Regions from separate parts of the Hathewaya histolytica genome, predicted to be linked through region 2. Evidence: riboswitches for the same ligand, from Rfam matches in the RefSeq annotation. Region 2 holds a riboswitch; each other region holds the start of a gene.

Region 1 (8,209 bases), 1.5 Mb from region 2:
AAGAGGCACTTTTAAGTGGTATACTTTGTAATATTATAGTATGCAGCTCTGTATGGGGAAGTTATGCATCTAAAGATATAACTGGCAAGGTATTCATGGCATTTTTTCCAATTATGGCTTTTGTAATTAGTGGATTTGAGCATTGTGTTGCTAATATGTATTATTTATCTCTAGGACATTTGTGTAAGGGAAATTTAAACTTAACCTCAGTATCTACCTTATCTAAAGAAAACTTGAGTATGATAAATGGTTTAAATTTATTTAAGAATATATCTATAGTTACCTTAGGAAATATAATAGGTGGGGCTATATTTATAGGAATTACATATTGGTTTATATATAAACGTAATAAATAAATTAAATAAAAAACTAATAATTAAAATTAATCACCAAAACTATATTAATTATATAAGCTGATTATATAACTAGTATGTGAGGTGATTTTTTGATTATTTTAAAGGAAGGGGATAGAGGTACAAGGGTAAAGAGGTTGCAATCTTTGCTCAAACAGTTAGGTTATAATGTTGGAAATATTGATGGAATATATGGAAGTAGAACTAAAAATGCCGTTTCAAGTTTTCAAAGAGATAGAGGTATACTACCAACGGGAGTAGTAGATGATATAACTTATAATAGAATAACTGACTATTATAAAGGCTTTAGAACTTACATTGTAAAACAAGGTGATACTTTAAGTGGTATATCAAAAATGTTTAATGTTCCAATAAATCAAATAGTTATATCAAATAATATACAGAATCCTGATATGTTATCCATTGGTCAAGAGTTAATTATACCTTATAGAAACTTAGGGGTAGTACCTACTGATATAGATTATACCTATGAAATTATGGAGGAAAACATTAAGGCATTAAAACGATTATATCCATTTATAGAAATAGGGAGTATAGGCAAAAGTGTTCTAGGAAAAGAATTGTATTATATAAAACTTGGAAATGGCCCAAATAGAGTTACTTATAATGCTTCCCATCATGCCCTAGAGTGGATAACCTCACCTTTACTTATGAAATTTACAGAAAACTTTTTAAAAGCTTATATAAATGGTGAAAATATAGAAAGTTATTCTCCTAGGGAAATATGGGATAGTTCAACAATATATATAATTCCTATGGTGAACCCAGATGGGGTAGATCTAGTTTTAAATGGACTTTCAAGAGATAATCCATACTATAATCAGCTTATCCAATGGAATAATGGAAGTACAGACTTCTCTAAAAATTGGAGTGCCAACATAAGAGGGGTAGATTTAAATCATAATTACAATGCATCCTTTGAGGAAGCTAAGAAAGCGGAAGAAGAGTATGGAGTTTATGGACCAGGTCCAACTAGATATGGAGGACCTTATCCAGAGTCTGAACCTGAAACAAGGGCCATGGTAAAGTTCACAAGGGAAGGTAATTTTAGATTAGTAATTGCCTATCATAGTCAAGGCGAAGTTATATTTTGGCAGTATAAAGACTTAGCAGGAGAGGAAAATAGGAGAATTGCAGAGGTTTTTTCAAGACTAAGTGGGTATAGGCTAGGAGAAACTGTTGGTATTTCATCTTATGGTGGATATAAGGACTGGTTTATAAAAGAATTTAGAAGGCCAGGTTATACTATAGAAGTTGGATTAGGTAAAAACCCACTACCTATAAGCCAATTTGATAAAATATACAATGATAATATAAAAGTGCTTTTAGAGGCAGCTATAATATAGTACTTTTTATAAAAGAGAGTGAGAAAATTTCTACTCTCTTTTATAAAGTTCAACTATACGTGATTATTGTAGGAGATTCTCCCACTCTTCGTATAATTCTTCAAGGGTAAGTTCTTTTGAGCTTAATGCATTATTTACTTCTATGGTTTTATCTGGATTAGAATATATTTCTTCTTTGCAAAGATCTGCATGAAGAGATGCTATTTCATCTTCTATTAAACTTATCTCTTTTTCTAAGCTTTTTATTCTTATATTTTTTTGCTTTGCTTCCTTTTCTAACTCTCTTTTTTTCTTCTTTTCTTGAGTTAGTTGGGTTTTAGTTTTACCTGAAGATTCTTCTTCAGCTATTTTAAAACGAGTAGGATTTAATTTCTTTTCTATATAATACGAATAATTTCCAAGATACTCATGCACTCCATCTACTTTTAGTTCTAAAATTTTATTTATAACTTTATTTAAGAAGTATCTATCATGTGATATAACAAGAATTGTGCCATCATAAGTTAATAAGGCATCTTCTAAAGCTTCACGTGATAGAATGTCTAAGTGGTTTGTTGGTTCATCTAGAAGTAAAAAATTTGCCTTTGTAAGCATTAATTTTAATAGATTTATCCTACATTTTTCACCACCACTTAGAGAGGATATAACTTTAAATACATCATCACCGAAAAATAAAAAAGAGGCTAAAGCACTTCTAACTTCAGTAGTGGTAAGGTGTGGGAAGTCATCCCAAACTTCATCTAGAACAGTCTTATCTTGATTTAAATTGGATTGTTCTTGATCGTAGTATCCAATATCTACATTTTTACCTAAAGAGCTATAACCGCTATCTGCTTTAACTAAATCTAATAGAATTTTAAATAATGTGGTTTTTCCACGTCCGTTCTCTCCAATTAAGGCTACTTTCTCTTCCCTTTTAAGTTGAAAGCTTAAGTTATTGAAAAGTACTTTCTCTCCATATCTTTTACTTAAGTTTTCGATAAATAGTACATCACTACCACTTGTTATATCAGTATGAAAAGAGAAGGGTTTTAACTTAATTTCCTTTAAAGGAGCATCTATCTTTTCCATTTTATCAAGGGCTTTTTGACGACTTTCAGCAGCTCTGACACTCTTTTCTCTATTAAAGGATTTAAATCTTTTAATAATTTCTTCTTGGCGCTTAATTTCCTCTTGTTGATGTTCATAAGCTTTTATATGAAGTTCATAATTTTTCTTTTTAAGTTCTATGAATTTAGAATAGTTTCCATTATAGCTTTCAATTTTTCCATTTAAGAGCTCTATGGTTCTATTGGTAATGGAATCAAGAAAAAATCTATCGTGAGAAATAATTATTATACTACCTTTATAAGATTTTAAATATTCTTCTAACCATTCTATAGCATCTAAATCTAAGTGGTTAGTAGGTTCGTCTAAAAGCAGAATTTCAGGTTTTGTAAGTAGTAATTTACAAAGTGCTACACGAGTTTTTTGTCCACCACTTAATATATTTATTTCTTTTGAAAAACTTTCTTCTTTAAAACCTAATCCATAAAGTACTTTATAGATTTCAGCTTTATATACATATCCACCCTTAAGCTCATAAATCTCCCTAGAATTTGTATAATCTTTTATTAACCTATTATAATGCTCAGTATTAGAATCTTCATATGGTTGGTTAAGTTCCTTTTCAAGTCTATTTATTTTTTCTTCTAGACGTATAAGCTCATCAAAAACTGTAAGCATTTCTTCATATATGGTTTTAGTGGAATCTAGAGATAGGTTCTGAGATAAATATCCAAGTTGTTTACTTTTATCTATAAACATATCACCACCATCATGCTCTAAGTTCCCAGTAAGTATTTTGAATAAGGTTGACTTACCTGCACCATTAGAACCAACTAGGCCAATTTTGTCGCCTTCATTAATACTAAAAGTAATATCTTTTAATATTTCATCAATACCATAACTTTTATATATCTTATTACAACTAAGAACTATCATTATTATCACCTTCATTCCTATTAAATGCATATAAACTATTATACAGAATTATTATATAATAGTCACTTAGGTATTTATATAATGTTAAAATTGGATATAATATATAATTATAGCATAGTATAATACTTGACAATAACTTACCTATAATACTAATATTATATATATTGCTGTATTCAAAAAATCTATAAAAAATAATTTAACTATACATTATAAAGAGATATTATAGGGAGGTGTTATTTTTGGATAAAAAGAAGAATAATATATCTATGGCAGTAATCAAGAGATTACCTAAATACCATAGATATTTAAGAGAATTATTAAGTAATGATGTAGATAGAATTTCTTCAAAAGAACTAAGTGAAAAAATAGGCTTTACAGCATCACAAATTAGACAAGATTTAAATTGTTTTGGAGATTTTGGACAGCAAGGATATGGATATAATGTAAGTGATTTATACGAACAAATTAGTAATATATTAGGACTTTCAAAGGATTATAAAATGGTATTAGTTGGTTCAGGGAATATAGGGCAAGCGGTTGCTAATTATGTTAACTTTGAAAAGTTAGGTTTTGTAATTGAAGGTATTTTTGATAGGAATCCTAAATTAATAGGATTAAAAATTAGAGATATTGAAGTTAAAGATATAGATATGTTACCACAATTTTTAAATGAAAATGAAATAGGTATAGGTATAATATGTGTAACTAGTGAAAGTGCTCAAAATATATGCGATACTCTTACAACTGGTGGAGTAAAGGGAATTTGGAACTTTGCACCAGTGGATTTAAATGTTCCAAAGAATGTAACTGTTGAAAATGTACATTTAAGTGAGAGTTTATTAACATTAAGCTGTTTACTTAATAACTGTGATAGTTGTTGTTAAAAAATAATCAAAGTACATATACCTTTAGGAGGTTTTAAATGAAAACTTATCTAAAGGTTTGCTTTTCAATCAGCACATATGTAATGTTTTTATTGACTAAATATTTATAAAATTATAATATAAGTATATAAAGGAATAAGTGTAGCTTTATATATTTAAAAACTAAATACGTGAATGAGGGTTATTGGAGATACTTTTAAAAAAGTAACCGAAGAAGAAAAGAATAAATTTCGCTATGGATTTATTATGAAACTTTCAGGTGGAGGAACAATAGCCGGACACACCCCTGGAGAGACTCGTAAAGAGCATCGAAGAAGAAACTTAGTATTTTGAAAATATTATGACGTAGTATTTTCAAAGTATTAAGGAATCTTTCAGATAAAAGGACAGGGATAAATAGCATATATTACAGCTATTTATCCCTGTTTTTTTGTGTTTATTAAATATGTTAATAATCTAATAATTCGGATAAGTTGCAATATAATTGTTAAAAATGTTACATAAGTATATAAAAGATGTTATAATAATTTAAGTGAAAATTATAAATTTTAATAACATAAAATCATTTAATATACAATAATTATGGAGGAATGGACATGTATAAAATTGTTGAGAAAAGACAATTATCTCCTCAAATATTTTTAATGAATATTGAGGCGCCAAGAGTTGCAAAGTCAGCTTTACCAGGACAATTCGTAATAGTGAAAATGACTGAACAAGGGGAAAGACTTCCTTTAACAATTTGTGATTATGATGCTAATAAGGGTACAGTTACAATTGTTGTACAAGCAATAGGATGCTCAACTCAAAAGATGATGGATTATAATGAAGGAGACTATTTCCACGACTTTGTAGGACCTTTAGGACAAGCATCAGAATTTGTGGAGCAAGATATAGAAGAGCTTAAAAAGAAAAGAATTTTATTTGTAGCAGGTGGATTAGGAACTGCTCCTGTTTATCCTCAAGTTAAATGGTTACATGAGCATGGGGTAAATGCTGATGTTATTATCGGTGCAAAAACTAAAGAATTAGTAATATTAGAAGAAGAAATGAAAGCAGTAGGACAAGATGTATACATAGCTACAGATGATGGTTCATATGGATTTAAAGGCCTTGTTACAAATTTAATAGAAGATTTAGTTAATAATCAAGGTAAAAAATATGACCTAGTAGTAGCAATTGGACCAATGATAATGATGAAATTTGTATGTTTAACTACAGAAAAATTAGGAATAGATACTGTAGTAAGTTTAAACCCTATTATGGTTGACGGTACAGGAATGTGTGGGGCTTGTAGGGTAACTGTAGATGGAGAAACTAAATTTGCATGTGTAGATGGACCAGAGTTCGATGGACATAAGGTTGACTTCAATGAAGCTATGAGAAGAGCTGCAATGTATAAATCAGAGGAAACTAAACAAAATGAAGGAATTCAAAAAGGATGCAATTTAGGAGGTGCTAAATAATGAATTTAGATAGAATGAAAAAAGTTCCTATTGCTGAACAAGATGCAAAAGTTAGAGCTAGAAATTTTGAAGAAGTTTGTTTAGGATATACAGAAGAAGAGGCAGTACAAGAAGCTTCTAGATGTTTAAATTGTAAAAATCCAAGATGTGTTACAATGTGCCCTGTTAGCATAGCTATACCAGAGTTCATTCAACACGTTAAAAATAGAGAATTTGAAGAGGCTGCAAAAACTATAGCAGAATATAGTGCATTGCCAGCAGTATGTGGAAGAGTTTGTCCACAAGAATTACAATGTGAAAGTAAATGTGTTTTAGGTATAAAAGGAGAATCAGTAGCTATAGGAAAGTTAGAGAGGTTTGTAGCTGACTGGACAAGAGAGCATAATGTGGATATAGCATCTACTAAAGCTAAAAATGGTAAAAAGGTTGCTGTAATAGGAAGTGGTCCTGCAGGATTAACTTGTGCAGGAGATCTTGCAAAAGATGGTTATGATGTGACTATTTTTGAAGCATTACATGAACCAGGTGGAGTACTAGTATATGGTATACCAGAATTTAGATTACCTAAAGATACAGTTGTTAAACATGAAATAGAAAATGTTAAAAAATTAGGTGTAAAAATTGAGACTAACGTAATTGTTGGTAGAACAGTTACTATAGATGAGTTATTTGAAGTTGAGAAATTTGATGCTGTATTCATAGGATCAGGAGCTGGTCTTCCTAAGTTCATGGGAATACAAGGTGAAAACTTAAATGGAGTATGTTCAGCTAATGAATTCTTAACAAGAACTAATCTAATGAAGGCTTTCAAAGAAGGTTACGAAACTCCAATTAGAGTAGGAGAAAAAGTTGCAGTAGTAGGCGGAGGAAACGTTGCTATGGATGCTGTAAGAACAGCACTAAGACTAGGTGCTAAAGAAGCTCACATAGTATACAGAAGATCTGAATCAGAACTTCCAGCAAGAATAGAAGAAGTTCATCATGCTAAAGAAGAAGGTGTAACATTTGACCTTCTAGTTAATCCAATAGAAATTTTAGGTGATGAAAATGGTTGGGTTAAGGGTATGAAATGTGTAAGAATGGAATTAGGTGAACCAGATGAATCTGGAAGAAGAAGACCAGTTGAAATTCCAAACTCAGAGTTCGTATTAGATGTAGACACTGTAATTATGTCACTTGGAACATCACCAAACCCATTAATTCCATCTACAACAAAAGGTCTTGAAATTAATAAGAGAAGATGTATCGTAGCAGAAGAAGATACAGGTTTAACTTCAAGAGAAAATGTGTATGCTGGAGGAGATGCTGTAACTGGAGCAGCTACAGTTATACTAGCTATGGAAGCAGGAAAGAAAGCAGCTAAAGCTATTGATGAAAAATTAAATAGCTAAAATTTAAAAAGAGTATGTCTGATTATTTATTGGACATACTCTTTTTTATTTATACAAATATTTTATATTCATAGTAAAAATATATAGATAAAAATATAAGTATAAAAATATAAAGAATTGTTTGACATTTAACATTTGTATATATAAAATATAAATTGAAATACAAAAGAAAGGAGAGAGACTGTTAATTTGCCCTAAGTTTTTAGAAAATTTAGTCAATTGTAAGTTTCTTTTAAAAGTTTCACAAATATTAGGAGGGGTTATTCAATGAGTGGGGAAAAGACTATAACTAAACCAGTGGAAGAAAAAAAAACTAATCAAAAAAAGATAGTTAAAGTTGTAACAACAGAAACTTATGTAGCTTTTGCAGTTATTGCAGTTTTATTTTGGGTATTTGCTAGTAGAATGGGTGTAGATAAGATGTTTAAAACCATGATGGGTACTGCACACGATTTAATTCTAAATACTATATGGTTTTTAATGGGGGTAATAGTTTTAGCAGGTGCATTTACATCATTGTTATCTGAATTTGGAATAGTAGCTATAATAAATAAAGTTTTATATCCTCTTATGAAACCTTTGTATGGACTTCCAGGTGCAGCATCTGTAGGGGCTGTTACTACGTATCTATCAGATAATCCATCAATAGTTCCTATTGTTCAAGATAAGGGATTTTTGAAGTATTTTAAAAAATACCAGATTCCATCACTTGTAAACTTTGGTACAGTTTTTGGAATGGGATTAATAGTTACAACATTTATGCTA
Region 2 (8,209 bases):
AAGTTACAAGAAGATAAATTAAAAAAAGAAATATTAGATAAAGTTAATGGTAAGTTAGATAATGAGGTTATTAAAATAAAGGCTTCAATTGAAACTATTAAACCTAAAAAGACAAAGGACAAGCTAAGTACTATTAATAGTCTTATAAGTTCATATACAACTGGTTTTAGCTCTGGAAAAGAAGGTAGAATCAATAATATAAAATTATCTACTGAAGCAATCAATGGAACTGTATTAATGCCAGGAGAGAAGTTTAGTTTTAATGGTGTAGTAGGTGAAAGGACTGAGAGCAGAGGATATAAGAAAGCCAATGTAATTATAAATAATGAATTTGTAGAAGATTTAGGTGGCGGTATATGCCAAGTTTCAAGTACTCTTTATAATACCATGATAAGATCTAAAATTGACCCAACAGAAAGATACAGTCACACTATAGCTTCTTCCTATGTGGATATTGGACAAGATGCTACAGTGAGTTGGGGAGGACCAGATTATTCTTTTGTAAATACTTTAGATTATCCAATATATATAAAAGGATATGTAACAGGCAATTCAGTTTCTTTTAATGTATATTCAAATGCTGATTTAAAGAAGTATACTTATAAGGTATACTCAGCAGATAAACAAACAATTCCAGCTAAGACAAGTGTTGTATCAGATTCAAGTTTACCAGCTGGTACTGAAAAAGTAAAAAAACAATCTTACCCAGGGCATAAAGCAACAATATATAGAGAAACATATGAAGGCGAAAAGCTTATTAAGAAAGAAGTGTTACACAGGGTTAGTATAGCACCAGTAAATGGAGTTGTATTAAAAGGAACAAAACAGTAAAGTGATTTTCTAAATTTAATTTGTATGTAGAAAAGCCATAGTTTAAAACTATGGCTTTTCTTTATAAGGTAAGTTGAAATTTAAAATGTATTATATTCTATCTATTATATGTTGAACTAAATCTACAACTCTTGCAGAATAGCCCCATTCATTATCATACCAAGCAGCGACTTTAATCATGTTTTCTCCAATTACCATAGTTGATAATGCATCTACTATAGAAGATCTAGAGTCTCCTACGTAGTCTACAGAAACAAGAGGTTCTTCTGAATAACCTAATATTCCTTTCATTGACCCTTCAGATGCTTCTTTTAATGCTGCATTTACCTCTTCTACAGTAACATTTTGGCTAAGTTCACAAACTAAATCAGTAATAGATACAGTTGGGGTTGGAACTCTTAATGAAAAACCGTTTAATTTACCTTTAAGCTCAGGTATAACCATACCTACAGCTTTAGCAGCCCCTGTGCTTGTTGGGATTATTGATTCAGCAGCGGCTCTAGCCCTTCTTAAATCTTTATGAGTTTTATCTAATGTGTTTTGGTCATTAGTGTAAGAGTGAACAGTTGTCATTAGACCTTTTACTATTCCAAACTTATCATTTAAAACCTTAGCAACTGGTGCTAGGCAGTTTGTTGTACATGAAGCATTAGATATTACATTATGTTTTTCAAGATCCAATGTATCTTCATTTACACCTAAAACTATAGTAGCATCGACATCTTTACCAGGTGCTGATAATATTACTTTCTTAGCTCCACTTTCTATATGTCCCATTAAGTCTTCTTGAGTTTTAAATTTACCTGTAGTATCAATTACAATATCTACGCCTAATTCATTCCAAGGTATTTCCTTTGGAGAAGGTTTTCTTAATATTTTAACACTCTTATCATTTATAACTAATTCATCATCTGAATAAGTGGCAGTTCCATTAAATCTTCCAAAACAACTATCGTATTTAAAAAGATGGCATAAGGTTTCACTATTTGCCCTTGCATTAATAGCTACGATCTCTATATTCTTATAATTGCCTTCAGAGACAATCCTTAAAACAGATCTTCCGATTCTTCCAAAACCATTAATTCCTATTTTCATTTAGTTATTCCCCCCATGTAGTATTGCTTTATTTAAATATTTAAAAGCTCAAAAGTTAAATAATATATAACAAATAATATATTGTATATATTATTTATATAAAAAAAACATAGTAATTGTCAATATTATATTATAAATTTTCAAATATGTTATATTTAATATTTTACAATTAGCTTTAAATACCTTTGAATTTGAATAAAATTCTTTACATTTTAAAATATATATCTTTTAATTTAAAAATAGTTTAATATGTTAAAAAAGTTTATATTAAATTATAAAGATAGTTTTGTGAAAATAGAATATTGTATATGGTTTAACAATCCTTAGGTTTAAATACATCAAGTTGTAAACACAATTTAAATAATTTTCTTATTATATAATGTATTAATTTAATTTATGATATAATGTAAAAGTATGCATTAAAGTAGTGTATACTGTAAGAACTAAATAGTTTAAGGTAACTAAGAGGAGGAATAATTGTGAATCTTAACATAGTGCTATTTCAACCAGAAATTCCTCAGAATACTGGTAACATAGGAAGGACTTGTGTGCTTACAAATTGTAAATTACATTTAATTAAGCCACTAGGTTTTAGTATTGATGAGAAAAGTGTAAAGAGAGCAGGGCTAGACTATTGGGATAAATTAGAGATAGAAGTACATGAATCTTATGAGGAGTTAAGGGAGAAATATAAAGATTCTACTTTTTACTGTTGTACTACAAAAGGAGCCAAACATTATACTGAACCAAAATTTAAAGAAGGTGATTTTTTGATTTTTGGAAGGGAATCATCTGGATTAGAAGATTATATAAGGGAAGAGAATAAAGAAAATTGTATTAAAGTACCCATGATAAATACTACTACGCGATCTTTAAACCTTTCTAATACAGTTGCTATAATTGCGTATGAAGCCTTAAGGCAAATCAATTTCCCTAATATGAAATAGGAGGAAGTGCTGTGGAGAAAATTAAAATAATAACGGATAGTACATCAGACTTACCTAAAGATTTATTAAGAGAAAAAGATGTAGAAGTTTTGCCTTTGACAGTGGAATTTGAAGGAAAAGATTATATAGATGGAGAGGATATTACATTTTCTGAACTGGCAGTTAAAATGGAGTCATCAGATAGTTTTCCAAAGACAGCGGGAATCAATCCTCAGAGATTTACGGAATGTTATAAAAAATACTTAGATGAGGGATATAAAGTAATATCTATACATTTATGTTCTAAGATGAGTGGTACATATCAAGCAGCGTGCATGGCAAAAGATATGTTAGAGACAGAAAATGTGGTTGTTATAGACAGCTATAATGTAACCTGTGGCTTAGGCTTATTAGTTCTTAAGGCTTGTAGATTAAGAGATGAAGGATTAGGTTTAGAGGAAATAGAAAACTCAATAAAGCAAACAATTCCACATGTAAAGAGTTCTTTAGTTTTTGGGTCCTTGGATAATCTTGTTAAAGGTGGTAGATTATCTAAAACAGCTGGAATGGTTGGAAACTTATTAGGCATAAAACTAGTTCTTGAAGTGAATAATGGAGAAATGAAAGTAAGAGAAAAAGTTAGAGGCACTAAAAAGGCTATAAAAAATGCTATGAAGTATATAGAAGAAAAAGAGATAAATCTTGATGAAGAAAGAATTTTATTAGCTTCAGGTGATGAAGAACTTTTGCTTAGTGTACAAGAAGCTTATGAAAAGTTAGATAAAAATTATATTAGAGCCGAAGTTGGGTGTACTGTAGGAGTTCATTCCGGAACAACAGCGGCAGGTATATTCTTTATTGAAAAGTATTAAATTTAACACTTATGTTTAATTATTATAAATTTTAAGTAAATTAAGTCAATTCATTTGTTTTATCAATAGCACTATAGATAAAACAAATAACAAATTTTAAAAAAACTATAGAAATTTATTTATTTATAGGTTATAATTGATAATGAAATAACGATTTAAAAAATTAATATAGCTGGATGAAATTTTCGAGAGATGACTTTAAAAGTTCATGTATATGAAAATGTTTTAATCTTAGTGAAATGAATTTTTAAAGTAGCCGAAGGAACAAGTATTTATCTTGCCGATAAATATGAAATTTTCAGGCAAAAGTATCGAGAATAGACAGAACTCTGGAAAGCTTATAAAAGCACCGACGGGGTAATTCTCTCAGGTACCAAGACAGAGCATAAGGGCTAGGTTCTTTTATGTTTTGTCTTTTTTTATGTCTTTAAAAATGGAGGGGAAAATGAGGGAACAACTAATTATTATTACAAATAACCCTTTGAGCGAAAAAAAGTTTCAAGATGAATACGAAGTAATATTCGTAGATAAAGAAATGAAAGAAGTGTACAACATTGTTAGAGATAAAATACATATGGGTCATAAGTTATTAACTCATCCTCTAATGAGCAGTATAAAACCAAATGAAACGCCGTATAGAACTATATGCGTATCTAAAGAAAAAAATAAAGGTGTAGATTTAGATTCATTATCTATTATAGAAAGTAGTATAATGACATTAAAAAAGTTTCTGAATATTTCACCACTTCCGCAATATAATGAAAAGATTTTAAATGATTTTCAGCTTATAGATTATGATTTAATATATCATGCATTGAATTAAAGGAGGAAATATCATGTCACAAATTTACGATACTATAATTATTGGTGGAGGTCCAGCAGGACTATCAGCAGCACTTTACGGTGGAAGAGCTAGAATGAAGACTTTAATGATTGAAAGAGCTAAATTCGGTGGACAAGCTGCTACAACAGAAGAGTTAGAAAACTATCCAGGTTCAGTTGAAGATAAAACAGCTTCATTAATAAAAAGAATGAAAGATCAAGCTGAAAGATTTGGAACTGAAATAGTTAAAGATGAGATAGTTGAAGTTCAATTAGAAGGCGATATAAAAGTACTTAAAGGTAGAAATACTGAATACCAAGCAAAAACGGTTATAATCGCAAGTGGAGCTAATCCAAGACTTGCAGGTTTCAAAAATGAAGTTGAATTAAGAGGAAAAGGTGTTTCTTACTGTGCAACATGCGATGCCGACTTCTTTACAGAATTAGATGTTGCTGTTATTGGTGGAGGAGACTCAGCTTTAGATGAAGCTTTATACTTAACTAAGTTTGCTGAAAATGTTACAGTTATTCATAGAAGAGATCAATTTAGAGCAAACAAAGCTGTTCAAGAAAAAGTTCTTAACCATCCAAAAATCAAAGTTATATGGAATACAATTCCAGAAGAAGCTATAGATGATGGTGGAATATTAGGTGGATTAAAGCTTAAGAACAGAGTAACTGGAGAAGAAAGTACTTTAAAAGTTGATGGATGCTTCGTATTCGTAGGATACAATCCAAACTCTGATTTATTTAAAGGTGTAATAGATATGACTGAAAGAGGAGATATCTTAACAGATGCTGCTATGCATACAAATGTTGAAGGAGTATTTGCAGCAGGAGATGTTAGGGACACTTCTTTAAGACAGGTTATAACAGCTTCAGCAGATGGAGCTATAGCTGCAACTCAAGCAGAGCATTATGTTGAAAACCACAAATAGTATTTAACTTAATTTTGTTAATAATTTTAAATTATTATATATGCACAATGGCGTGTATGAAAATATAGAGGAGGGTTCTTAAATGTTAGAATTAAACAAAGAAAATTGGGAACAAGAGGTTACTAACTGCACTGAGAAACCAGTATTCGTAGATTTCTGGGGAGATAAATGTGAAATCTGTAAGCAACTTATGCCAGGAGTTCATGGTTTAGAAGAAAAATATGGCGATAAAATAAAATTCGCTAGCTTAAACACTTCTGGATCAAGAAGACTTGCTATAGCTCAAAGAGTTTTAGGCTTACCAACAATGAAAATATACAAAGATGGAGAACCAGTAGCTACAATAACTCCAGATAAGATTGCTACATTAGATGACATAGAAGGATTCATAAAAGAATACTACGAAACTCTATAATCTAGAGGGACTATATATCTTTGAATGAATAAGATATACCAAGGAAGTTAATTATGCATAGAGGTATAAAAATACCTCTGTGCATTAATATAAAATTATTAGGATGAAGGCGTATGTACTCAACATTTCAGGAGGTGAAACCTATGCGTCTTGAAGTAGGTAAAATATTTATAAAAGATCTTCAATTCGGCAGTGAAACAAAGGTTGAAAACGGAGTTCTTTATGTTAACAAAGAAGAACTTCTAAATGAAATCGGTGGAGATGACAGAATAAAGAGCATCGATTTTGAAATTGCAAGACCAGGAGAATCAGTAAGAATTATCCCAGTTAAAGATGTTGTTGAGCCAAGAGTTAAAGTTGAAGGAAACGGTGGAATATTCCCTGGATTCATCAATAAAGTTGACACAGTTGGTTCAGGCAGAACTCATGTATTAAAAGGTGCAGCAGTTGTAACAACTGGTAAAATCGTTGGTTTCCAAGAGGGTATAGTTGATATGTCAGGAGAAGGTGCTAAATATACTCCATTCTCAAAGACTAACAACTTAGTAATCATTGCAGAACCAAAAGATGGTATAGCTCAGCATGCTCACGAAGAAGCAGTAAGAATGCTAGGATTCAAAGCAGCTGTATATCTTGGAAAAGCTGGTAAAGAAGTAGAGCCAGATGAAGTTAAAATTTTCGAAACATTACCACTTTTAGAGCAACTTAAACAATATCCAGAGTTACCAAAAGTAGCTTATGTGTATATGCTTCAAAGCCAAGGATTACTTCATGACACTTATGTTTACGGAGTAGATGCTAAGAAAATTATTCCTACATTTATTTACCCAACAGAAGTATTTGACGGTGCAATAGTAAGTGGTAACTGTGTATCTGCATGTGACAAAAATCCAAGTTATGTTCATATGAATCATCCAATAATCGAAGAATTATATGAAAAACATGGAAAAGATATCAACTTCGTAGGAGTAATATTAACTAACGAAAACGTATATCTTGCAGATAAAGAAAGATCATCTAACTGGGTTGCTAAAATGGCAGAATACCTAGGAGTGGATGCAGTTATAGTTTCAGAAGAAGGATTTGGTAACCCAGATGCTGACTTAGTTATGAACTGTAACAAAATCACTGCAAAAGGAATTAAAACAGTTTTATTAACTGACGAATATGCTGGACAAGATGGAAGTTCACAATCATTAGCAGACTCAACTCCAAAAGGAGACGCTGTTGTAACAAATGGTAATGCTAACGAAGTTATAACTCTTCCAAAAATGGACAAAGTTATAGGACATCCAGAAGCAGCAAAAATTATTGCTGGTGCAAATAATGAAAGTTTAAAGGAAGATGGATCAATCGTAGCTGAAATTCAAGTTATCACTGGGGCTACTAGTGAAGTTGGATTCAACTATTTAACAGCTAAAGGATATTAATTTTTAAAGAATATAGGATATTATATTGAATAATTTGAGAAAGGGAGATCAATTATGTTAAAAGATAAAAAAGTAATTGCTATCGGCGATAGAGACGGTATACCAGGACCAGCTATCGAAGCATGTGTTAAATCAGCAGGAGCAGAAGTAATTTTTGCATCTACAGAGTGTTTCGTCTGAACAGCTGCAGGTGCTATGGATCTGGAGATCCAACAAAGAGTTAAAGATTTAGCAGAAAAACACGGACCTGAAAATGTTGTTGTTATAGTTGGTGGAGCAGAAGCAGAAGCTTCAGGATTATCAGCTGAAACAGTAGCAGCAGGAGATCCAACTTTTGCAGGACCACTAGCTGGAGTAGCTTTAGGATTAGCTGCATTCCATATAGTAGAGCCAGAAATTAAAGATGCTTGTGATGCAGGCGTTTATGATGAGCAATGCGGAATGATGGAAATGGTTCTTGAAGTTGATGCTATCATCGAAGAAGTTAAATCAGTAAGAGATCAATTCTCACAATACTCACTATAATTTTAAAATTTAAAAAATAATAAATAACAGAAACTTGTGGGTTTGAATAGTAACTCCAGTTGAAGGGGGGAAATTACTTTGATTAAAGTAGTTCACTATATAAATCAATTCTATGCTGGTATCGGTGGAGAAGAAATGGCTCACATCGAACCTGAAGTAAGAGAAGGCTTTGTAGGCCCAGGTATGGGATTAAACGGTCTATTAAAAAAAGATGGAGCTGAGATAGTTGCAACAGTTATTTGTGGTGACTCATATTTCGGTGAAAACATGGAAGAAGCAGAAGCTAAAATATTAGAAATGGTGAAAAAACAAGAGCCAGATCTATTTGTAGCAGGACCTGCATTTAACGCTGGTA
Region 3 (8,209 bases), 630 kb from region 2:
ATGAGTATTCTTCTTTTAGTTTTAATACCCACGATGTGCATTATTTGTTTTCAAGTCCTATTAGTGAAAGAGCCATATTTATATTTACACTTATAAAAAGTTCTATAAGGTTATTTATATCTTACGTTCTTATAGGATTATTCCTTATTTTAAAGTTTAAGATAGGATTTTATAAGGTTCTTTTAGGTGGACTTGGGTTTATTTTAATATATCTCTTTATTAAGGGTTTTAATTTTTTAATATTTTCTTTAAGGTCTAGGGTTAAATGCAGAAAAGAGCTTAGAATTAGTACTAGTATTTTTCTATTGATTTCTTTAGGATGTGGGTTATATAGCCTTATTTACAGTAAGTTGGAATTTAGGGCCATAGGGTTTTGGCAGTTAAAAAACTTCATAATCTATCCATTTAAATCTAGGATAGGTGTTTTGGATTTTATTCTTATGATTGCATTAGTTATAATAATTATGTATCTTTCAGTTTATTATGCTGTAGACTACTACGAAGAAATTGCAGAGAAAATAGAGTTTATTGAAGAAATGAAAGAAGATAGAAAAGATACAGATATTAACACTTATATAATTGAGGAGAGAGTGAAGGAAGATACAAAAATTGAAAGTTATAAAGACAATATACTAACTAGAATAAATGGAGCAGGGGCTTTTTTATACAAATCTTACATTTTCAATACAAGAAATAATACAAATAAAAAATATATTATAATGGGGGGAATAGCATTTGTAGTAGGTATAATATTAACTATATATAATAATTATTTTAATGCAGATTTAGTAAATAAGTTAAAAGGATTTTTAATAACATTTTGTATTTTGAATATAAATCTCTCACAAAGTTTTTCAGATAATTTAAAGTATGAGATGGGAAAAATGTATTTTACAATGGTACCGGATAAAATATATAGGAAGATTAATTATATAGTGATATATAATTATATTTTAAAATCAGCTGTGACCATAGTATTATTTATACCTATATTTTTCATGAAGGGTATTAATAGAATTGAACTTTTAACAGGGCTTATATGCCTTCTTTTAATTAATTTTATAAGTATATCTGTTAATAATATATTTATATTAGCTACACCTTTAGATATTAATATATCAGAAAGTATTTTAGCTGGAATATCCTGTGCTATAATGGCAATGATTACGATTCTCCCCTTAAGTATTATATATTATTTATTTAAAGAAACTAATACGGCATTTGGATTATCAATTTTAGTTTTAATTGTTATTAATTTATTTGTAGTGTTTATAAGTGATAAATTATTTAGGAGGATAGAGAGATAGAATAACATATATCATAATGCAACTTGGATAATTATTTATATAAAAGAAAGAGATTTAATTTGTATACTAGAATATTTATTTTATGGAACCAACTTTTTAAAAGTAATTGCACCTTTAAAAAGTTGGTTTTTATATTTTGTATAGTATATATCTATCTTCAAATAATAGTAGTAAATTATATTTTGAGATATCGCTAATTATTAAAATAAATAATAAAAATATATAAATATATATACTTTATATTTGTATCTATGTAAGCTTATTGAGGTGATAAATAATGAAATATTCTAATTACCATGTAGATATTATTCTTATATTAGTTAGTATGATATGGGGTATAAAACCTATTGTTATAAAGGGAAGTCTAGGCATTGTTACTCCTACTGAATATAATGTATTAAGAATCTTATTTGCGGCCATATTTTCTTGGATATTTTTGTTTTTAAAAAAGGATTATGTACCTGTAGAGAAAAAAGACATAAAAAAGATTATATTTGTATCTTTAGTGGGATTCTTTATATTTCAATGGTTATATGGAATAGGAATAGGAAAAACTTCTGCAGGAAATACAGCTATTATAATGGGGGTTTTGCCCATTTTAGTGTCTTTACTTAATCATTTTTATGGTGTTGAGAAGATAAGCAAGAGGTCAATGCTTGCTATATTTATATCTTTTATAGGTATAGTATTTGTGATTTTTTCACCTGGAAACATAAATTTTTCAAGAGATAACATGTTGGGTGGTGTAATTATTTTTGTAAGTGCCTTTGGATATGCTGTATATATGGTCTTTTCCAAGGGACTTATAAATAAATATCCTTCAAGTGAGATAACTACATTTGCCATAAATATTACAGCAATTATGATGCTAGTAATGTCAGGACTTAACATAAACTTAAAAGCTATGAATTTTAAATTATTTATAAGTCTTCTATACTCTGGTGTTATAGCCATGTTTATAGCAAATTTCCTTTGGACTTATGGACTTAGCAAGAGTAAGAGTACTACAAGGGTTTCCTTATATAATAACTTAAACCCTGTGTTTACCGTAATATTTGCATACTTTTTCCTAGGAGAAAATATTACCAGTTGGACCATTATAGGTATTATTGCAATATTAGGTGGTTTAATATTAAAATAGTATGTGAGGAATTTTAATTGAACAAAAGAGAGGAGAATGACAATATGAATTTTTCACATCTATTTTTTAGTGGAATTATTGGCATAGGTAGCGGACTTACAAAAATGTTAAGCTTTTTTTCTAATAATGAATATGAAAACTTAAAAAGACTTGTTACTGCTATTATAGTTTTTTTCATATTTCTAGTGTTAAGAAGGGTGTTTACAAAATATGTATTATCACTAATTAATAAGTTAGTAGGAAAGATTAAAGTTTTTTCTAATTTTAAAATAATTACATCCTTTGAAAAACCAATAAATATGTTATTTGTGATTTTTGGTATATATTCTGCTTTAAGTATTTTGGGAGGTAATTATTTAATAAACAAGGTATTTATTACGAAGATCTTAAGGACCTCGTTTGTAGCTCTAATATCTTGGGGGTTATATAACTTAAGTGGAGAATTTTCACTTCTTCCTAGTGGAGTTAAAGAAAAATTTGGTTTAAAGGTAGATAAAATTTTATTTCCATTTATATCGAAGTGCATAAGAGTTTTAATAATTGCTCTTGCAGCTACTATTATATTAGCTGAATGGAATATAAATATACAAATGTTTATAACAGGAGTAGGACTTGGAGGTTTAGCATTTTCTTTAGCTGCTAAGGATGCTGCGGCCAATGTAATTGCAGGTATAATATTAATTCTTGAAAAGCCTTTTAATATAGGTGAGTGGGTATTAATAGACGGTATAGAAGGTACAGTGGAGGATATATCCTTTAGAAGTACAAGAGTTAGAACCTTTACACAAGAAGTAGTTACAATACCAAACTCTGATATAGCCAATGGACCTATTACTAACTTTACAAGAAGAAGGAAAAGAAAGTGTAACTTTACTGTAGGCATTGCATATGAAACTAGTAGAGAGAAGATAGAAAAAGCTATAGTTAGAATTGAAAATATGATAAAAGAAAATAAGAAGGTTATTAAGGAAGATGTTATGGTTGTCTTAGAAAAATTCAGCGATAGTAGTTTGGATTTAGGAGTCTATTATTTTACTAGGATTACCGATCTTAAAACATTTTTAAAGATAAAAGAACAAATAAACTTTAATATAATAGAAATATTAAAAGAAGAGGGTATAGAAATTCCTTACCCAACAAATACAGTACATCTAAACTCAGATATTAAGATTAAAGATGTTATAGAGGAAGATTCACTAAAATCAATAGAAGAGGAAATAAGCTAATTATAGATAAGGCTTATAGAATATATTTAACAATAAATAACTTATATAATGCTTGATTTTTATACTATTTAAAGTTAAATTAGATATGTAAAAAGAAATAATAAATTTAATAATTATGGATGAGGATTATTGGAGATACTTAAGCTACAATAGCTAATAGTAACCGTAGAAGAAAGTTGTAGTCCAGCTTAAGATTACATCGAAGCTTTCAGGTAATATACAATAATCGGACATGGCCCTGGAGAGTCTCTTTAATTAGAGCATCCAAGAAGCAACTTATTGTATTTATTTCAATGAGGAATCTTTCAGATAAAAGGACAGGGGGTAAAAAGCATATGGACTACTATACGCTTTTTACCCTCTTTTTATGTTCTTTTTTATAATTTACTTTTGAGGAGGCGACAAAATGTTTATGTTAAAAATTTTTGAGATAATTGGTACCATTGCGTTTGCTATATCTGGTGCCTTAGTTGGTATGCAGAAAAAATTAGATTTATTTGGAGTTACCTTTTTGGGGATAATAACAGCTGTGGGGGGAGGAATATTTAGAGACATCATACTTGGAAATTTACCACCCACAACTTTCAGAAAGCCTAGTTATTGCATCATAAGCATTATATCTTCAGTTGCTGCTTTCTATTTATATCCAGTATTTATTAATAGATATGAAGACAAGCAAGAAAGAACCCTAACTATGGAAGAGGTAAAAAACAATAAATACATGACAAAAGAGCAGCTTTTAAATATTATGACTAAGTATGACCAAATGAGAGTACTAAAGAATATTATAGTGTTATTTGATGCTATAGGACTTGGAGCATTTACAGCAGTAGGGTCGAATTTGGCATTTTATCATAAGAGTAGTAACATGTTTTTAGTTACGTGTATGGGGCTTCTTACAGGGGTAGGTGGAGGAATTTTAAGAGATACATTTGTACAGGATACTCCTATGATTTTTAAAAGAGATATATACGCAGTAGCGTCAATCTTAGGAAGTATTTTACTATATATATGTAATTATTATAAGGTATATCAAATAGTATCTTTGTATTTATGTTTTATTTTAACCTTTGGATTAAGGATTATATCTATTAAGTTCAAGCTAAATTTACCTAAGTTTAATTCGGATAAATACAATATAAGTTTATAATTCTTAATATGTTTATATTAGATATAAGTAAGATAGGAACTCATCTAACTACTATGAAACTAGATGAGTTTTTATTTTATAGGTAAGAATAGAGTATAGTTATAGATTTAGGTATGGTTGGTACTAACGTAGCCTTTTTATTTAGACACCTAGGAATCAAAAGTTTATATTAAAATTAAGACCTTATTTATAAAAATAGTGCTTAAGTGGTATAATTAAAAATAAATATAAAATTTAGGAGTAGGTGAAGTCTATGATGTACCTTGCTCAACGTTTAATTAATAATTTAGGCTATATTATTGTAATTGTTTTTATTGTAACTAGAATGTCTAGTTTTAAAAAAATTGCACGTAGGGCCAATTATAGGAAGGTTGACTTAATTTTATTATCTGTGATTTTTGGGGCTTTTGGTATATTAGGTACGTATGTGGGGACAGAGGTAAGTGGTGCTATAGCTAATACTAGAATAATAGGTATAGTCACAGGTGGAATTTTATGTGGCCCTTTTGTTGGGATAGCATCTGGACTTATAGCGGGAATCCATAGGTACTTTGTTCCCTTTGGAACCAGTACGGCACTTCCATGTGCTATTGCCACTATTTTAGCAGGAGTTATAAGCTCTAAGCTGTATAATGTTGAAAAAAAGGAACTAAGATGGTTGTATGGATTTATTTTTGGAATTATATTAGAAAGTTTAGAGATGATTCTTATATTAATAATTACCAAACCTTTTAGTATGGCCAAGGAAATTGTAGGTAGTATATACCTTCCAATGAGTTTAACTAATGCTCTAGGAATTTCATTTTTAATTATTTTAGTTCAAAATATATTAAAAGAGGAAGAGGATATTGCAGCTAATGAGGCACAAATTGCTTTGGAAATAGCTAATAAGACTTTACCTTATTTCAGAGATATAGATGGTGATTCTTTAGAAAAAATATGTACTATAATAAAAGATTCTGTAGGTGCTGATGCCGTAGCTATAACAGATAAAAATTATATTTTAGCTCATATTGGTAAAGGTGAAGATCACCATATAAAAGGAAAAGAAATAGTGACTAAAGCTACAAAACAAGTAATTGAAGATGGAGAAATTAAAACTATTACAAATAAAAAGTGTATAGAATGCTCCTTTAAGGAATGTCCATTAAGATCTGCAATTATAGTTCCTTTAAGGGAAAGAGATGAGATTATAGGAACTTTAAAAATATACTATATTCGTGAAGATGCAGTAACAAGGAGAACAAAGAATTTAGCTATAGGACTTTCTCAAATAATATCTACACAATTTGAAATAAGTAAACTAGAGAAGCTAAGAACTATGGCAAGTAAGGCAGAGATAAAAGCATTGCAAGCTCAAATTAATCCGCACTTTTTATTTAATGCTTTAAACACTATAACTTCATTTGTAAGAATAAATCCAAATAGGGCAAGAGAACTTATAATCGATCTTTCCACTTATTTAAGGTATAACTTAGATATTGGAGAAAATCCAGTTGATATTTATAGAGAATTAGAGCAAGTTAGAGCTTATATAGACATAGAAAAAGCTAGATTTGGTGAAAAATTAAATATAATATATGATGTAGATGAAGGTCTAGACATAAAAATACCTAGTCTATTAATTCAACCTTTAGTAGAGAACTCCATAAAACATGGAATATTAGAGGGTGATGGAAAGGGAACGGTATTAATTTATATAAAGAAAATTAATAGTAAGGTAAAAGTAGTAATAGAGGATGATGGTATAGGAATATCAACAGAAATTATAGATATGATATATAATGGAGATTCTATGGAAAACAAAATAGGGCTAATAAATGTACACCAAAGACTTTTGAACATATATGGTAGAGGATTGTTTATAGAAAGGTTAGATAGGGGAACTAGAATTAGCTTTGAAGTTTAGAATTTTATATTTAGGTGGTGGGATAAATGAATTGCATTATTGTAGATGATGAGTATCCAGCAAGGGAAGAACTTAAATATTTTATTGAGAATTTTAGTAGCATTAAGATAATAGGTGAGTTTGATGATTCGATAAAAGCACTTGAGTATATAGAAAATAACAAGCCTCACATTGTCTTTTTAGATATAAATATGCCTAAACTAGATGGTGTAACTTTAAGTAGGGTTTTAAGTAAAAAGAAAGATGAAATTATAATAGTATTCATAACAGCATATAAACAGTACGCAGTGGAGGCCTTTGAAGTAGATGCTTTTGATTATATATTAAAACCATTTTCAGAAGAAAGGATACTTAGAACATTAAATAAATTAAAGAGATTAGAAAATTCAAAAGTGATTAATAGTAGAATTACTCTATTAAAAGATAATAAAATGGTGGTAATTGATATAGAAGATATATGCTTTTGTGAAGCTAGAGAACGAGAGACCATAGTGTATACAGAAGAGGGAGAGTATATATCTAATAGTAGTATTTCTGAGTTTTATAAGAAATTACCTAAGAGTCATTTTTTTAAAAGTCATAGATCATATATAGTTAATATAGACAAAATAGTTGAAATAATACCATGGTTTAATAGTACTTATCAGGTTAAGGTTAAAAATAGAGATGAAGTAATTCCTGTGAGCAGAAATAATATAAATGAATTTAAAGCATTCATGGGTATATAAGGATATAATAAGTTATATGAACTTTGAACTATTTAATTTTGTTTAACACTTATGATTATATTAAAGCACTTCATGTGCTTTTTTTGTTATCTCATGCTTAATTAAAAACAAGCCTTCTACTTAATAGTATAATGAATTATGAAAATATTATGAAATTAGGGTTAATAGGAGGTATAGTCAATGGTTTCATTTTTCATATCTTTAATTGCACTTATTGTTGGATATTTTGTATATGGAGCTATAGTGGAGAAATTCTTCGGGGCTGATGAGACTAAAGAGACACCAGCTGTTAGATTGGAAGATGGTGTGGATTTTGTTCCAATGCCTATTTGGAAGATTTTCTTAATTCAATTTTTAAATATTGCAGGATTAGGACCTATATTTGGTGCTATTGCTGGGGCATTATGGGGACCTGCCGCATTTCTATGGATAGTTCTAGGTTCTATATTTGCAGGGGGAGTTCATGATTACTTTTCAGGAATGCTTTCTGTAAGACACGATGGGGCTAGTATACCTGAAATAGTAGGTAATTACCTAGGAAATGGTTTTAGACAATTCATGAGAGTATTTTCAGTTATACTATTAGTTCTTTTAGGAGTTGTATTTATAACAGGACCTGCAGGTCTTTTAGATAGCATAACTCCAAAGTCTTTAGATAAAAATTTCTGGATATACGCTATATTTACATATTATTTATTAGCTACAATGCTACCTATAGACAAGCTTATAGGTAAGGTTTACCCTATAT

The links. Region 2 has a riboswitch for glycine ahead of FGL08_RS03195 (GrdX family protein). Riboswitches for the same ligand answer to the same signal wherever they lie in the genome.
Region 1: linked by a shared signal. The riboswitch ahead of FGL08_RS10615 (sulfide/dihydroorotate dehydrogenase-like FAD/NAD-binding protein) and the one ahead of FGL08_RS03195 (GrdX family protein) in region 2 are both predicted to bind glycine.
Region 3: linked by a shared signal. The riboswitch ahead of FGL08_RS00395 (trimeric intracellular cation channel family protein) and the one ahead of FGL08_RS03195 (GrdX family protein) in region 2 are both predicted to bind glycine.

The regions. Positions count from the first base shown of each region.
Region 1 covers NZ_LR590481.1:2,206,874-2,215,082, reverse strand. The annotation lists gene FGL08_RS10635 (formate/nitrite transporter family protein) at 1-356, shown strand, start outside; gene FGL08_RS10630 (M14 family metallopeptidase) at 446-1,720, shown strand; gene FGL08_RS10625 (ABC-F family ATP-binding cassette domain-containing protein) at 1,784-3,703, opposite strand; gene FGL08_RS10620 (redox-sensing transcriptional repressor Rex) at 3,943-4,587, shown strand; glycine riboswitch at 4,864-4,987, shown strand; gene FGL08_RS10615 (sulfide/dihydroorotate dehydrogenase-like FAD/NAD-binding protein) at 5,184-6,053, shown strand; gene gltA (NADPH-dependent glutamate synthase) at 6,053-7,444, shown strand; gene FGL08_RS10605 (CD0519/CD1768 family membrane protein) at 7,712-8,209, shown strand, end outside.
Region 2 covers NZ_LR590481.1:701,858-710,066, forward strand. The annotation lists gene FGL08_RS03175 (VanW family protein) at 1-831, shown strand, start outside; gene gap (type I glyceraldehyde-3-phosphate dehydrogenase) at 922-1,926, opposite strand; gene FGL08_RS03185 (tRNA (cytidine(34)-2'-O)-methyltransferase) at 2,406-2,873, shown strand; gene FGL08_RS03190 (fatty acid kinase binding subunit FakB) at 2,885-3,724, shown strand; glycine riboswitch at 4,044-4,116, shown strand; gene FGL08_RS03195 (GrdX family protein) at 4,170-4,547, shown strand; gene trxB (thioredoxin-disulfide reductase) at 4,561-5,484, shown strand; gene FGL08_RS03205 (thioredoxin family protein) at 5,567-5,899, shown strand; gene FGL08_RS03210 (glycine/sarcosine/betaine reductase component B subunit) at 6,043-7,329, shown strand; gene grdA (glycine/sarcosine/betaine reductase complex selenoprotein A) at 7,384-7,854, shown strand; gene grdB (glycine reductase complex selenoprotein B) at 7,933-8,209, shown strand, end outside.
Region 3 covers NZ_LR590481.1:73,510-81,718, forward strand. The annotation lists gene FGL08_RS00380 (putative ABC exporter domain-containing protein) at 1-1,307, shown strand, start outside; gene FGL08_RS00385 (DMT family transporter) at 1,585-2,448, shown strand; gene FGL08_RS00390 (mechanosensitive ion channel family protein) at 2,466-3,674, shown strand; glycine riboswitch at 3,903-4,005, shown strand; gene FGL08_RS00395 (trimeric intracellular cation channel family protein) at 4,081-4,824, shown strand; gene FGL08_RS00400 (sensor histidine kinase) at 5,078-6,733, shown strand; gene FGL08_RS00405 (LytR/AlgR family response regulator transcription factor) at 6,760-7,461, shown strand; gene FGL08_RS00410 (carbon starvation CstA family protein) at 7,642-8,209, shown strand, end outside.